DNA from 3 places in the Methylobacterium mesophilicum SR1.6/6 genome. Region 2 is predicted to be linked to each of the others. Evidence: riboswitches for the same ligand, from Rfam matches in the RefSeq annotation. Region 2 holds a riboswitch; each other region holds the start of a gene.
The links. Region 2 has a riboswitch for cobalamin ahead of MMSR116_RS23325 (TonB-dependent receptor). Riboswitches for the same ligand answer to the same signal wherever they lie in the genome.
Positions count from the first base shown of each region.

Region 1: another riboswitch for cobalamin. It lies ahead of MMSR116_RS08130 (TonB-dependent receptor domain-containing protein); the one in region 2 lies ahead of MMSR116_RS23325 (TonB-dependent receptor).
Region 3: another riboswitch for cobalamin. It lies ahead of MMSR116_RS21805 (TonB-dependent receptor); the one in region 2 lies ahead of MMSR116_RS23325 (TonB-dependent receptor).

Region 1 covers NZ_CP043538.1:1,734,083-1,738,561, forward strand. Annotated here, with positions in the region: gene MMSR116_RS08125 (ABC transporter substrate-binding protein) at 1-427, opposite strand, end outside; gene MMSR116_RS08130 (TonB-dependent receptor domain-containing protein) at 436-2,373, opposite strand; cobalamin riboswitch at 2,526-2,734, opposite strand; gene MMSR116_RS08135 (helix-turn-helix transcriptional regulator) at 3,104-3,850, shown strand; gene MMSR116_RS08140 (TonB-dependent siderophore receptor) at 4,078-4,479, shown strand, end outside.
Region 2 covers NZ_CP043538.1:4,916,077-4,920,555, reverse strand. Annotated here, with positions in the region: gene MMSR116_RS23330 (HoxN/HupN/NixA family nickel/cobalt transporter) at 1-55, opposite strand, end outside; gene MMSR116_RS23325 (TonB-dependent receptor) at 460-2,391, opposite strand; gene MMSR116_RS31460 (hypothetical protein) at 2,408-2,653, shown strand; cobalamin riboswitch at 2,722-2,919, opposite strand; gene MMSR116_RS23320 (DUF1624 domain-containing protein) at 3,075-4,253, opposite strand; gene MMSR116_RS23315 (TonB-dependent siderophore receptor) at 4,253-4,479, opposite strand, start outside.
Region 3 covers NZ_CP043538.1:4,583,029-4,587,507, reverse strand. Annotated here, with positions in the region: gene MMSR116_RS21810 (hypothetical protein) at 1-60, opposite strand, end outside; gene MMSR116_RS21805 (TonB-dependent receptor) at 54-2,237, opposite strand; cobalamin riboswitch at 2,523-2,715, opposite strand; gene MMSR116_RS21800 (NUDIX hydrolase) at 2,820-3,287, shown strand; gene MMSR116_RS21795 (RluA family pseudouridine synthase) at 3,430-4,479, shown strand, end outside.

The DNA of each region.
Region 1 (4,479 bases), 3.2 Mb from region 2:
ATGCGACCATCACCTCGCCCCGCTCGGGATGGCCGAGCACCGCCGCGACCTGCCGGATCTGGGCGCGGACGCCGTCGAGGTCGGCCGGCACGCCGAGTTCGAGCACGGGGGCGCCGACGCGCTTGAGCATGCCCACCGTCGTGCGCGTCGTGAAGGCACCGGCGATGACGAGGTCGGGCTTCAACGCGACGACCTCCTCGGTGAGCCCCCGCGTCACCGGCAGCCCGACCGCCTCGCTCGCGACCGTCGACCCGCGCGGGTCACGGGCGAGGTAGGTGACGGCTAGCACCTGATCGCGGTCCGCCAGCCGCAGGACCAGCTCGTCGGCGCACAGGTTCATCGAGACTACCCGCATGGGTGCCCCCGCCGCGCCCACGGGCCCGGAGGACAGGATGACCGCGAGGGCGATCGCGAGGCGCGACGGCATCCGCGACCTCAGAACGACGACACGCGGACGCCGCCGTAGACGGCGAGCCCCGGCCCCTGGAAGCCGGTCGGGTTCTGGTAGCGCTGGTCGAACAGGTTATCGATCCGCCCGAACACCGTGAGTGTCTCGCTCCAGGCGTAGTTGACCGAGAGGTTCACCAGCGTGAAGCCGGGGGCCTTCAGGCGCGGCACGGAGAAGTCCCTGTTTCCGTCCACGAACGACCCCAGCACGATGAGCGTGCCAGTCATGGTCAAGCCCGGCATCAGGTTCCAGATCGCGGTGGCGCTGACCTTATTGCGTGGCCGGCGCAACAGCTCCTGATGGGCGATCTCGTCCTTCGTCACCGTGGTGGTCCAGTCCAGCCGCCCGCTCCAGAACTCGTTGAAGCGCAGGGCGACGAAGCTCTCGGTGCCGTAGGCAGTCGCCCGACCGACGTTCACGTTGGTGGAGAAGGTCGGGTAGTAGGCCGTCTGGATCAGGTTCTTGAAGTCGGTCTGGAAGTAGGTCGTGCCGACGGTCATGAACCCGTCGAACAACGGCTGTTCGAAGCCGCCGTCGAACCCGAAGCTCTCCTCCGGCCGTAGGTTCGGGTTCCCGAAGAAGCGGAAGCCCGGGTAGTCCTGATAGAGCTGGCTCAGGGTCGGCGGCTTGAAGCCGGTGCCGACGCTGCCCTTCAGGCGGGTCTCGGTGCCGGGCACGATGTAGCTCGGCGCCACCCGGAAGGTGGTCGCGCCGCCGAACTGATCGTTCGCGTCGTGGCGGATGTTGGCCACCAGCGCAGCTCCCGCGAAGGGCGTCGTCTGAAGCTCGGCGAAGCCGGCGGTGTTGCCGTTGGACCGGTCGATGCCGGTCGTCTCGAAGCGCTCGTCCTCGCGCTGGGCCCCGAACAGCACGAGGTTGCCGGGCGAGAATTGCCAATCGCCGCGGTAATCGAACCGGGTTCGCTCGCCGAGGTAGGTGGTGGGCGTCGGCGGCGCGAGTGGATCCAGCGGGCCGGCGAACAGGCGGTCGAACTTCGAGTAGTTCGCCCCGAAGACATTGTGGAAGCCCGGCACCGGCGTCCATTCGGCCTCGCCCCTCATGATCAGCTGCTGCTGGTCGTTGAGGTTCCGGTACGGCAGCGGCACGTATGGGAAGCCGCCGTCGGCTTGGTCGAGATAGGCGCTGTCGGAGAAGCGTAGAACGTAGTTCAGGCGGAACTCGTCGGTGAGTTGCGCCCCGAGCTTGGTCGAGACCGTCTTGATGTCGGTGAAGGCGGTCCGCAGCGGCACGCCGCGGGGTAGCAGCTCGAACGGCGTGACCTGGACGGCGGATTGCCGGATGTGGCCGACTGAGACCGAGTAGTCGAAGATCCCCTCCGAGCCGGAGATGTTGCCGAACTGGTTGAAGGTGCCGAACGAGCCGCCCTCGACGGTCGCCGTCGCCCGGGCCGGTCCCTCGCCGCGCTTGGTGACCACAGAGATCACGCCGCCGATAGCGTCGGCCCCGTAGAGGCCGCTCTGCGGGCCGCGCAGCACCTCGATCCGGGAGAGGTCGTAGGTCTGCAACTGGCTGAAGTCGAAGGCGCGGTTCGGGGTCGAAGGGTCGTTGACGTCGATGCCGTCGATCTGGACCTTCACGTGGTTCGAGTTGGTGCCGCGGATGAAGACCGAGGTCTGGCCGCCGGCGCCGCCGGTCTGGACGACGTTGAGGCCGGGCACCTGCTGTAGAGCATCCGGCACCGTCCGGCGCTGCTGTTCCTGAAGCAGGCGCTCAGTCAGGACGGTGACGCTCGACCCTGTGTTGGCAATCGGCGTCGGTACGCCGGTGGCCGATACCGAAATCTCGGACAGGGAGACCGCGGCCTGGGCGCCTCCCGGCGCATCGGCAAAGGGCGCGGCGACCTGCTGCGCGCGGGCTGGAACGGCGACGAGCAGCGTGGATGCGGCGCAGGACAGCGCCAGCATGCGCTGGAGCGCGGAGGGAACGGAACAGGACACGGGACGGCCTCGGGGGACGGCTGTGGCACGTCACCGCGAACAAGGCCTCGGCGGTCGGGTCCTCCAAGGAACCACGGCGCCGCGACACCTCCCAGGACACCCCGCCCGGCAAGCTCCGCGTGTGACCACGGCTGACGGCAGGTCTCCTGGCTCGCGGGTCGTCGCCCTCTCATCGTCTTCCCGGGCGAGGGCGCCCAGTGACGTCGTGATGAAGGACTCGCCGCTTACAGTTGCGGGGGCAGCCGCGGCATCGACCGAGCCCTCACGGGCGTGATCTCACCGCGTTCCCTTTTGATCCCCGAGGGGAACCGTCACTGTCAAGCTATGCCTCACGGGCTCGTGAGTCAATGCGAACGTCCATTCATTTAGCTAGCCGAATCTATTTACTCTGACAGCTTTCAGCAAGAATGAATCCTAAAACATCATTGCCTTATCCGAGTGTCACGGCGTATCTGCACCTAAAGAGCCTGACTTATTGTAATCGTTCTAATTAAAATCTTTGTCGGATTATCGACTGCGAACAAGTTACGATTTATAGTTCGGCTACATGTCTTTTGCCGAGTCAGTGGATAACGTCTTTCAACGCCCGTCCAGCACGGTCGCCCATCACCTCGGTGGGTGGCTGAGCGTCTTCACAAACGAGACTACGTTTGGGGAGACATTCCGGACGACGGCACCGGTGGGTACGGGCCTACGCGTGGTCGTCTACCTGCGCGGACGAACCAGCTTCCAGGTTGACGACTTGCCCGCGATCGCGATCGAGGCTCCCGCGCTACTCGTCGGCTTCACCGAGCGGGAACTCGTCAGGGACCAGACCGTCTCGGCGGGTCAGCCGCTAAGCAGCGTTCACGTCCGAGTCGATCCCGACCACGCCAAAACGAGCCTAGGCACCATCGCATCCGCGATGGTGCAGCTCTCCGTGGAGCGTGGTTTCGTTTTCGAGGGGCGTCCGGCCGACGCGACGATACAGGCGGTGGCGTCGCAGATCCTTGCCGCAGCGGGCCCGGCGGGACAGCCCCTGTATCAAGCAGCTAAGGCCCTCGAACTCCTCGCCCTCGTGTTCGAAGCTGAGGGATTGGCCGAGCCGGTAGGGCTCACTCGCACGCTTACGATCGTGGATCGCGGCCGCGTCGAGGCGGCTAGCGCAATAATCCTGGAACGCCTCGACTCCGTACCAGATTTCGACGCGGTAGCCCGGCGCGTCGGAATGACGCCGGCTAAGCTCACCCGTGGCTTCCGGATCACCTACGGCATGACGCCCTACGCCGTCCTCCAGGAGCGGCGTCTGCAATCGGCCTACCGGATGCTCGCCAGCCGCAAGGCGACCGTCGGTGAAGTCGCCCAGAACGTCGGATATTCCGCCCCGCACTTCGCGACCCTCTTCAAGAAGCGTTTCGGCATGCCACCAAGCGCCTTGGTCGCCGCACGAACCACATCGATCTGAAAACTTAGAACAACACTAAACTCGATCGAACGGAATCATGCTTATTCCGAAAGTATCGATCATTGTTGTGGGCGAGACTGGAGCGTATGACGGTCTTCACGACTCCGTGAAGGAGCAGCGACGTCTGCGGTCGACCGGCCGCCCGGGGCTCGAAATTTATGTGGACGTACAGGATCATCTGTCGAGTGGGCTCGCTGTACATGGTGTCCGCGAGCGCGTTTGCGTCGATGGTCGCAGTCGTTGCGGCGCAACCCGCCCCGGCTCAGGTCACCCTCGGCGAGATTTCGGTAGTCGGGGCTGAAGGCGCCGCCGCATCTGGTCCGCCGGGCGTCGGCGGTGCCAGCGGCGAGCGAGCGGATGGCCCGGTACGCGGCTTCACAGCCAAGCGTAGCGCCACTGGCACCAAGACCGATACTGCGCTGATCGAGACGCCGCAGTCGATCAGCGTCGTCACAGCCGACCAGATCCGGGCGACCGGCGCACAGAATCCGAGCGAGGCACTGCGCTACACCGCCGGTGTGCAGGTCGAGCGCTTCGGCGGCGATCCGCGCTACGACTGGATCAAGGTGCGCGGCTTCGACGTACCGGAGTATCTTGACGGTCTGCAACTGCCGAAAGGCACCTACGCG
Region 2 (4,479 bases):
GCAGACCGATACGGCGCCGGACGACGCCGGGTGCTGCGTCTTTGGATAGGACCATCCCTTTTATCATCCCCTATCCGTCCGACCTTGCCACGGCCACGCCACGGCGGCTTGCCGGGGCCCCGTCTCCCGCCTGCCCACCGGGTCGATGCACCTCCCGGCCAATGCTTGAGCGGCGCAGGAGCCTTTGCGCGTCTGCCGATGTCCAGATCACCCCGCCGCGCGGCTTTTGCACGGCACGGCGCGTCAGTTCAGTCGCGACGGCCTGGGCGGAGCGCCCCTGGTCTCGCATGATGGCTTCCAGCAGGGGCATCATGCCGACGACGTAGCGATGCGCCCGAGCCATCGAAGCACTCCGTCCGGCATCGCCGCATCGTTTGGGTCGGGCGCCATCACCGACCAGAGCCGGTATCGCGCGCTTCGCGGAGGCGTTCGCGATGACGCCGGATCGATGACGAGGCATCAGAACCGTCCGGCGATGGTGAGGCGCACGGCGGTGGGCTCGACCGGGTGGAACACTCGGTCGATCAGCCCCTCGGCGGGCTCGCCAGGCAAGCGCGAGACGTAGGCGTAGGTGATCTGGTCGGATTTGCTGTTCGTCAGATTCAATACGTCCAGGGAGACGCTGACGCCGTTCTCGAAGGCGTAGCCAACCCGGCCGTTGAAGAGCGCGGTCGGGCGCGAGCGGATGGAGTTGTCCTCGATCAGCGGCCGTGGCCCGAAGTAACGGAAGCGCAGGGAGCCGAACCAGCCGAGCGGCTCGCCGAATGTGATGCCCGCCGAGGCGATGGTGGTGGGAGCTTCCGGGACCCGGTTGCCCACCGGGTCGTAGTCAGAGAAGCGGGCATTGGTGATGGTCAGGTCGCCCTCCAGCGAGAGCCATGACGTCACCGCGTAGCGGTTGGTCCATTCCACGCCGAAGCGGCGGGTCGGGCGGCTCGGTTCGGTCGTGCCGGTGTCGCCCTGGAACAGGTTCTCCGATGCGAAGTCGAGCCGGAACAGGGCGAGGCTCGTCTCCAGCCCGGCGATGGAGCGGTTGCGCAGGCCGATCTCGTAGCCCGTGGAGGGCACGAGGAATGGCGAGCGTGTGGTGTTGAACAGCGACGACGTCGGATCGACGGTGGCGGTCACGCCGCGCACGTCGTTCGAGTGGAAGCCGCCGCCGTAGTTCACGTAGAGTTCGGTGTCGAACCACGGGCCCAGGACGAGGCCGAGCTTCGGGTTCACGATGGCGTCCCGCGCCTTCCCAGAATTGGCGGGCGTGTCGGAGACGACGCTCGCGTAGTAGCCATCGGCTCGGAAGCCGACGCTGGTGCGCAGCCAGTCGGTCCATCGCACCCGGTTGTCGAAGTAGAACGCCCCGCTCGTCTCCAGCACCCGATCGTCGAGCACGCCCGAGCGGAACTGCCGGTTCGTCGTGTTGAACAGGCCGACCCGGATCGAGTCCGTGCGGGTCTGGACGCCGATCTCGTTCTCCATGGGCAGGCCGAAGAGGTCGCCCTGGAAGATGTGCAGGGCCTCGCCGCCGCCGATGATCCGTTGGTCGAGCTGGTGGAACTGGTCGCCGTTGACCGGGTCGTTCAGGAAGTAGGTAAAGTCGTTGAACAGGTTGAGCTGGGAGCGGATCACGTAGGCGGAGGCCCGCGTCACGCCGGTGTCGTCCGTGGCGCTGAACCGTCCCGACAGGGAGAACCGAGAGGTGTCACCACCGTCGGTCGGGTTGATCGTGCCGTAGCGGCTGATCAGCCCCTCGGCCACCGCCCGCTCCGGGATCTGGTTGGTGGCCGTCCAGCGGGACGCGTAGGCCATGCCGGTGACGGAGAAGCCGTTGAGCGCGGTACCCTGGCTGTAGCGGGCCACCGTGCTGATCTTGCGCAGGGCATCCGGCACGACCCACGGCCCGTCGTAGACCTGCGCGTCGGCGGCGACCAAGAGATTGCCCTCTGCGAGCGGCACCGAGGCGATGGACAGGGCGCGCTTGTAGCCGAATGAGCCGATGGAGGTGAGCGCGAGGTTCTTCGGCATGCTGTCGAGGTAATCGATGCGCACCGAACCTGCGGAGGCGAAGTCGCCGTCGCGGACGAAATACGGCCCCTTGTGGAACTCCACGGCACCGACAAGCTCGGGGATGAGGAAGTTGATGTCGGCGTAGCCCTGGCCGTGGGCGTGGGTGCGCATGTTGAGCGGCATGCCGTCGAGGAACAGGGCGATGTCGGTGCCGTGGTCGAGGTTGAAGCCGCGCAGGAAGAACTGATTGGCTTTGCCCTCGCCCGAGTGCTGCGTGACGATGAGCCCCGGGACGGCCTCTAGCACCTCGCCGGGGCGTGTGACGGGTCGGTTGTTGACCTGCGCCCCGGTCAGGATCCCGGCGCTGGCCGAGTCTACGCTGAGCAACGAGCCACCGATCCCCGTGACACCGCCGACATATCCGGCGCTGGCGGCAGGTGCGGTTTGCGGCTTCGCGGCTCCCGTTTCCGAGGTGACCGAAATTTCCTCCAACGTCGTCTCGGAGGTGGAAGCGGCCTGGGTAAAACGGTCCTGGGCAAAGGAAGTGGTCGACAGCGCAAGGCTGCAACCGGAAATCGCGAGCATGGCGCGAAGAGAACGACGGGACACAGAAGCCTCGACGGCGGCAGTGGCACGTCACCGCGAATGACGTCGCCGCGCCTGGCCCGAGCCCAGCGCTTCGACACCCGTCAGGACACCCCGCCCGACGCGTTTCGCGTGTGACCACGACTGACGGCAGGTCTCCTGGCTCACGGGTCATCGCCCTTGCACCGTCTTCCCGGATGACACGCATCCAGTGACGCGGTGGTGCTGGGCTCGCCGCTTACAGTTGCGGGGGCAGCCGTGGCTTCGGGGTTGGCCCCTCACCACGTTCCCTTTTGATCCCCAAGGGGAACCGTCGAGCAAGGCTTAGCATTCGGGCTCAGTTGACCGTCAAGGCTCGACTCTCGTTTTACGTTTGAACGACTTCCTTCATCCCATGGGTGTGTCCGAACGGCGACGTGTGGCTACCTCCAATCAGGAGTCTGAACGCTCGCAGTGTCTAAGGCCGCGGCTGACGTCCCCACGCGCTACAGGTAGCTCAGGACCGGCGATGTCGAGGCCCGCTTCAGGCGCACCATGGCGCGGCACGCGAGCCAGAGAGGAACGCTGACGCCGGCTGCGATGAACCAGAGCGCGAGGGGTGAGCCGGCCTCAACCCGTCCCGACGCTCCGGCGAGGCCGAGCGCCGCCGCGCCATCGTAGAGGATGCGGAGCAGCGCGAGGTGGAGCAGGTAGAAGAAGAGGGGGGCGCCGCCGAAGACGCGCAGGCCGCCTAGGAGCCGCAGCGTTAGAACCTCGAACAGCGCCAGCAGGCCGAGGCCGAGCCCGAGCGTGAGCAGCAAGAAATCGGCCGAGGGCGGGTACTTGGTCAGGTTGACGAAGGACAGGGCGGTGGCGAGCGGCGTGGCTCCCGCCTGCCACGGCGTCGGATCGCCGTAGCCGTTGAGCCCGCGCATGACTAGGAGGCCGGCCAGGGCGGTCGCACCCAGCCCGAGGAGCCACGCGCGTCGGCGCGCGGCGTCGACCCCGCCGGCGAAGAGCGGCCCGAGGGCGTAGCCCGCCGCGATCACGCCGATCCAGGGCAGGAGCGGGTACGAGGTCCGCGCCATCCCGCCCCAGGGCAGCGCGATCATCCCGCGCTGGTGCAGGACCGACCATAGCACGTAGCCTGGTTCGTCCGCCCGGATCGCGATACCGTCCAGCAGGTTGTGGCCGAGCATGAGTGCCAGGGCACCGGCTACGAGGGCGGCCCGCGGCAGCCAGAGCAACCCGGCCAGCGCCACCATGCACAGGCCGATCACCCAGATCACCTGCAGGTACAGGATCGGCGGCCGGACACTGCCGGCCCAGGCGAAGTTGACGAGCGTCACCTCCAGCAGGAGCAGGAGCAGACCGCGCTTGAGCAGGAAGGTGGCGGTCGCCCGCCTGCCGTGCCTCTGCCCATAGAGGTGGGCCGAGAGGCCGGTGAGCAGGATGAAGACCGGCGCGCAGAGGTGCGAGGCCGCCCGCGTTAGGAACAGGTCGGGCGGCGTCGCGGCGAGGTCCACGGGATCGCGGACCTGGGCGTGCAGGTAGAAGAACTCCCGCACGTGGTCGACGAGCATCAGCAGCATCACCAGCCCGCGCAGGGCATCGATGGAGATGAGGCGTCCGGTCCTGGCCGATTTTTCCGCCGGCGCCTCCAGCGTGCCCGGATGCACGCCCATCAGAACCGCGCCGTCATGCTGACGGCCACCCGCCGGGGCTCGCCGACGCCCACCCAGAAAGCGTTGTAGGAGCGCTCGTAGTAGGTCTCGTCGAAGATGTTATCGACGTTCAGCCCGAAGCGCAGGTTCTCGTAGCGATAGTAGGCCAGGGCATCGGTCAGTACGTAGCCGGGGAGCCGAAACCGCTCGTTGCCGCTGTCCCCGAGACGCGAGCCGACGGCCCGGA
Region 3 (4,479 bases), 330 kb from region 2:
GTGGAACAGGAGCAGCCAGCGCCGTCCCGCCTTGCCGAGCCGGCGCGGCAGGCTCACCACGTCACCGTGTAGGCGACCTCGACCGAGCGCGGGCGCCCGAGCAGCCAGTTGGTCCCGACCCCGTTAACGGCGTTGCCCGAGATCGCGTAGACCTTGTCGAACAGGTTGTAGACCCGCACGGACAGGCGCGACTCCGCCGTGACCTGATGGTCGAGGACCACGTTGACGAGGTTGTAGGCTGGGCGCCGCGCCGTGTTGCCGAAGTCGCTGTAGACCTGCCCGACATTCTGCAGCCCGACCCGCGCGGTCCAGTCGCGGGTGACGTCCCAGGTCAGCCAGAGATTGGCCACGCGCTCGGGCACGTCGATCGGCTGGTTGCCGGCATACGAGACCGTGGCGCCGTTCACCGTCTGGTCGAACCGGTCGTACTGCGCGTGGAGGAGCGCGAGGTTGCCGTCGAGCCGCCAGCCCGGCGCGAAGCGCCAGCCAAGCGCCAGCTCGAAGCCCTGCGAGGACTGGCTCCCCACCTGCGTGGACAGCGTCGGCTGGCCGGGGATCGCCGAGATCAGGTTGTCCTTGACGATCCGGTAGCCCGCGACGGTCCATTCGAGGGCGCCGTCGAAGGCCAGCCCCTTGGCGCCGATCTCGACCTGATCGCCGGTCGCGAGCTTGAAGCCCGCCAGCGACTGCGACAGCGTGATCAGGCTGTTCACCGGGTCGGTGGCGAAGCTGTACTGGGCGTAGAGCGCGCTGTCCGGCGTCGGGTTGTAGACGAGGCCGAACCGGTAGCCGAGCGCCCGATAGGTCTTCTCGAACCGCGATCCCGTCTGCAGGTCCTCGCGGTTCAGCGTCGGCACGTCGAGGCGCACGCCCGTGAGGAACGAGAGCTTGTCCGACAGGATCACCCGGTCCTCGGCGAAGACAGAGGCCTGGCTCGTCTGCGTCGCGTAGGCCGGGCGCGCCCGGCCGTTCTGCGGGAAGAGGCCCGGATCGTAGCCGGTAAGCGGCACGCTCGTGGTCTGGTCGAAGTAGAAGTTGTTTGTGTGGCGGAAGTCGATGTGATTCACGTCGAAACCGGCCACGAACTGGTTGCGCAGGCCGAATAGGTCGCCTCGGAACGTCGCGTCGAGACGGTCTCCGACCTGCTCCTGACTGTGGTAGATCTCCAGGTAGTCGCCCCGGTCCACGAGCCCGGTGCCGCGGTTGTAGCTGTACTGCTCGACGTCGAGCCAGTGGCGCCGGCTGGTCAGCCGGTAGGCGGTGTTGCGGATCGTGATGTCGGCCGAGGGGGACCACTCGGTCTTGAGCTGGGTCCAGTTGTCGGCCCAGGTGATCTTCGCGTCGCGGACGTTGTAGTTGTTGAACCGGATGAGATCCGGGATCCGTCCCTCGACCAGCGGGGTGCCCCAGTAGCGGGCGGGCTCCTGGTAGCCGAGATCGTGGCTCAGGGTGAAGGCGAGGTCGGCGCTCGGCCGGAACAGCAGGGCGGCGGAGACCGCGAGGTTGCGGAAATCGCCCTCCGGCCGCATCCAGCCGTCGGCGCGGTTGCCGCTGACGTTGAGGCGGTACGCGAAGGTGTCGCCGTACTCAGCCTGGCCCAGCGGGCCGCCGGAATCGAGGGCGAGCCGCGCGACCCCGTCGGTGCCGATCACCGCGCGGGCGGCGTTGATCGGCACGAAGACCGGCTTCTTGGGCACCACGTTGATGACGCCGCCGATGGCGCCGTCGCCGTAGAGCACCGAGGACGGCCCGCGCAGCACCTCGATCCGCTCGACGTTCCACGTGTCGAACGGGAAGGTCACGGTGTTGGCGCCGACGTAGAAGCGCGTGCCGTCGTAGAGCTGCTGGATCGAGTTCGGGCCGGCGAAGCCGCGGGACGTGAACGCGCCGTTGCCGTTGCCGGGCGCCGCGATGGTGGTGATGCCGGTCGCGTCCTGGGTCACGGCCTCGGCGATCGTGTCCTGGCCGCGCAGCCGCGCGGTCTCGCCCGACACGATGTCGAGGCTGGCCGGCGTCTCCAGCGGCGTCAGGCCGAGGCGGCTCGCGGTCCGGTCAGGCGTGCGCAGGTTGAGCCCGTTCGGCGGGAGGCGGCTCGGGTCGCCGCCCGCGCCCGCGACCGACAGCTCATCCAGCGTGACCACCTCCTGTGCGGCGGCCGGACTGGCGAGGAGCGCGAGGAGAACGCCGCAGAGCGGGGCCCGCCCGCCGAGGCAGGAGCGATGGGTCGATGGAGACATGGGGAAAGCGGTCCGTGCGCGGCGCGCGCCGGCCCCCGCGTCCTACAAGCATTGTAATAACATTACAATGCGCTCGCTGTCTGGTAGCCTCTGCCTGTGCGGGCGCGCGACGGCGTCCTGCGACAGGGCTCGAGGGGTTCGGGACGGCGGAGACGGGCATGGGGAACGGCGTCGCGGGCGCGCTTGCTGTGGCACGTCACCGCGAACGAGGCCTCGGCGGCCGCCTCCCCTCGGGACTGGCGTCGCCTCGACACCCGCCAGGACACCCCGCCCGGCGCGTTTCGCGTGTGACCACGGCTGACGGCAGGTCTCCTGGCTCGCGGGTCGCCGCCCTCGCACCGTCTTCCCGGGGTGACCCAGTGACGTGGTGGTGAAGGGCTCGCCGCTTACAGTTGCGGGGGCAGCCGCGGCTTCGGGGCGAACCCCTCACAGCGTTCCCTTTTGATCCCCGAGGGGAACCGTCGCGCACAGCTTGGCCGTAGCGGGGCGGGCCGTCAACCGTGTGTCCGGTTGTTGCCGTGGATCGGCGCGCGGGGCACCGGGCCGTTGCGGCCTCGCCGACGACGGGCTAGCCCGTGCGGGATGACGGTCTGGCGGCCCCCTGCGGAGATTCGCGTCAAAGCGCTGGGTCTGCCCCGGCGCGGCAACAGCCTGCTCGTGGCGGAGGTCCGCGCGGATGACGGGCGGCTGAAAGGCGTCCGGCCCCTCGGCGGCAGCGTCGCGTTCGGCGAGCGGGTCGAGGGCGCCCTGATCCGGGAGTTCCAGGAGGAGCTCGGCGTCACCGTTTCGGTGCTCGGCGGCCCCCGCGTCATGGAGAACATCTTCACGCACGAGGGGCAGGTCGGGCACGAGGTGCTGTTCCTGTTCCCCGTCGCCCTGCCGCCGGGACGGTTCGACGGGCAGGAGCGCTTCGTCTTCCACGAGGATTCCGGCACTGCCTGCATGGCGCGGTGGTGGGATCTGGACGGGCTCGACGTGCCGGGCGGTCCCGACCTCTTCCCCGCCGGCCTGAAGGACCGCCTCCGCGACGCGTGGCGCGCGGAGACCTGACGGACCGGGCTGCCCCACCGCCTTTGCCGCTCGGCGCGGGCGATGCTACAGCCGGGCAATCCCATCGGTCCGGACGTCCGCGACGCCGCGGCCCATGCGCCCGGACGCTCCGTCCGACGCGGAGACGGGTGCCGGCGGAAGCATGACGACACGACCTCCCAGAAGCGGCGGGCCGACGGGGCGCAAGCCTCAGGCCGGCAAGTCCAGCCCCAGCAAGTTCAGGGGCGGCAAGGCCCAGGCCGACGGCCGCGCCCGCACGGGCCCGCGCACCAGCGCCCGCGACGCCGCCGAGCGCGCGGCCCGCAACCGCGGCGAGGATGCCGGCGCGCGCGATCCCTGGGGCGCGCAGGCCGCTGCGGCCCCGGCGCCGGCCGGCCGCCGAAGCCGCCCGCGACGGGCGGCCGCACCGCGCGACGCCGCGGCGGGCAAGCCCGGCGGCCGGCCGCCGGCCAAGCGCTCGGCGGCCCCCTCCCCGGCCCTCGCCTCTGCCCCCGCGCCCGGTCCGACCCGGCGCGAGCAGCGCGCCGCCGCCTCCGCGACCCTCGCCTCCGGCGTGCAGACCCTGACCGTCGAGCCGGACGAGGCCGGGATGCGGATCGACCGCTTCCTCACCGCCCGCTTCCCGCTCCTGCCCTTCACCCGCGTGCAGACCATCGTCCGCAAGGGCGAATTGCGGGTCGACGGCAAGCGCGCCAAGCCGAACGACCGGCTGGAGCCGGGCATGAGCGTGCGCGTGCCGCCGCTGCGCCTCGACCAGCCCACCGAGCGGCCGCGCAGCGCCGCCCGGGAGCAGGACGACGCCGCCTTCATCCGGTCGCTGATCCTCTACGAGGACGCCGACATGATGATCCTCAACAAGCCCTTCGGCCTCGCGGTCCAGGGCGGGTCGGGGACGGTCCGGCACGTCGACGGCCTGCTCGCCGCCCTCACGGGTCCGGACGGCCAGAAGCCGCGCCTCGTCCACCGGCTGGACAAGGACACGGCCGGCTGCCTGATCATCGCCAAGACCCGGCTCGCCGCCGCGACGCTGGCCAAGAGCTTCCGGTCGCGGGCGGCGCGGAAGATCTACTGGGCGCTCACCGCGGGCGTGCCGCGGGTCCGGCAGGGACGCGTCTCCACCTACCTCGCCAAGGAGGAGCCCACCGACGCCGACGCGCGGATGCGGGTCGCCAAGCACGGCGACGAGGGCGCG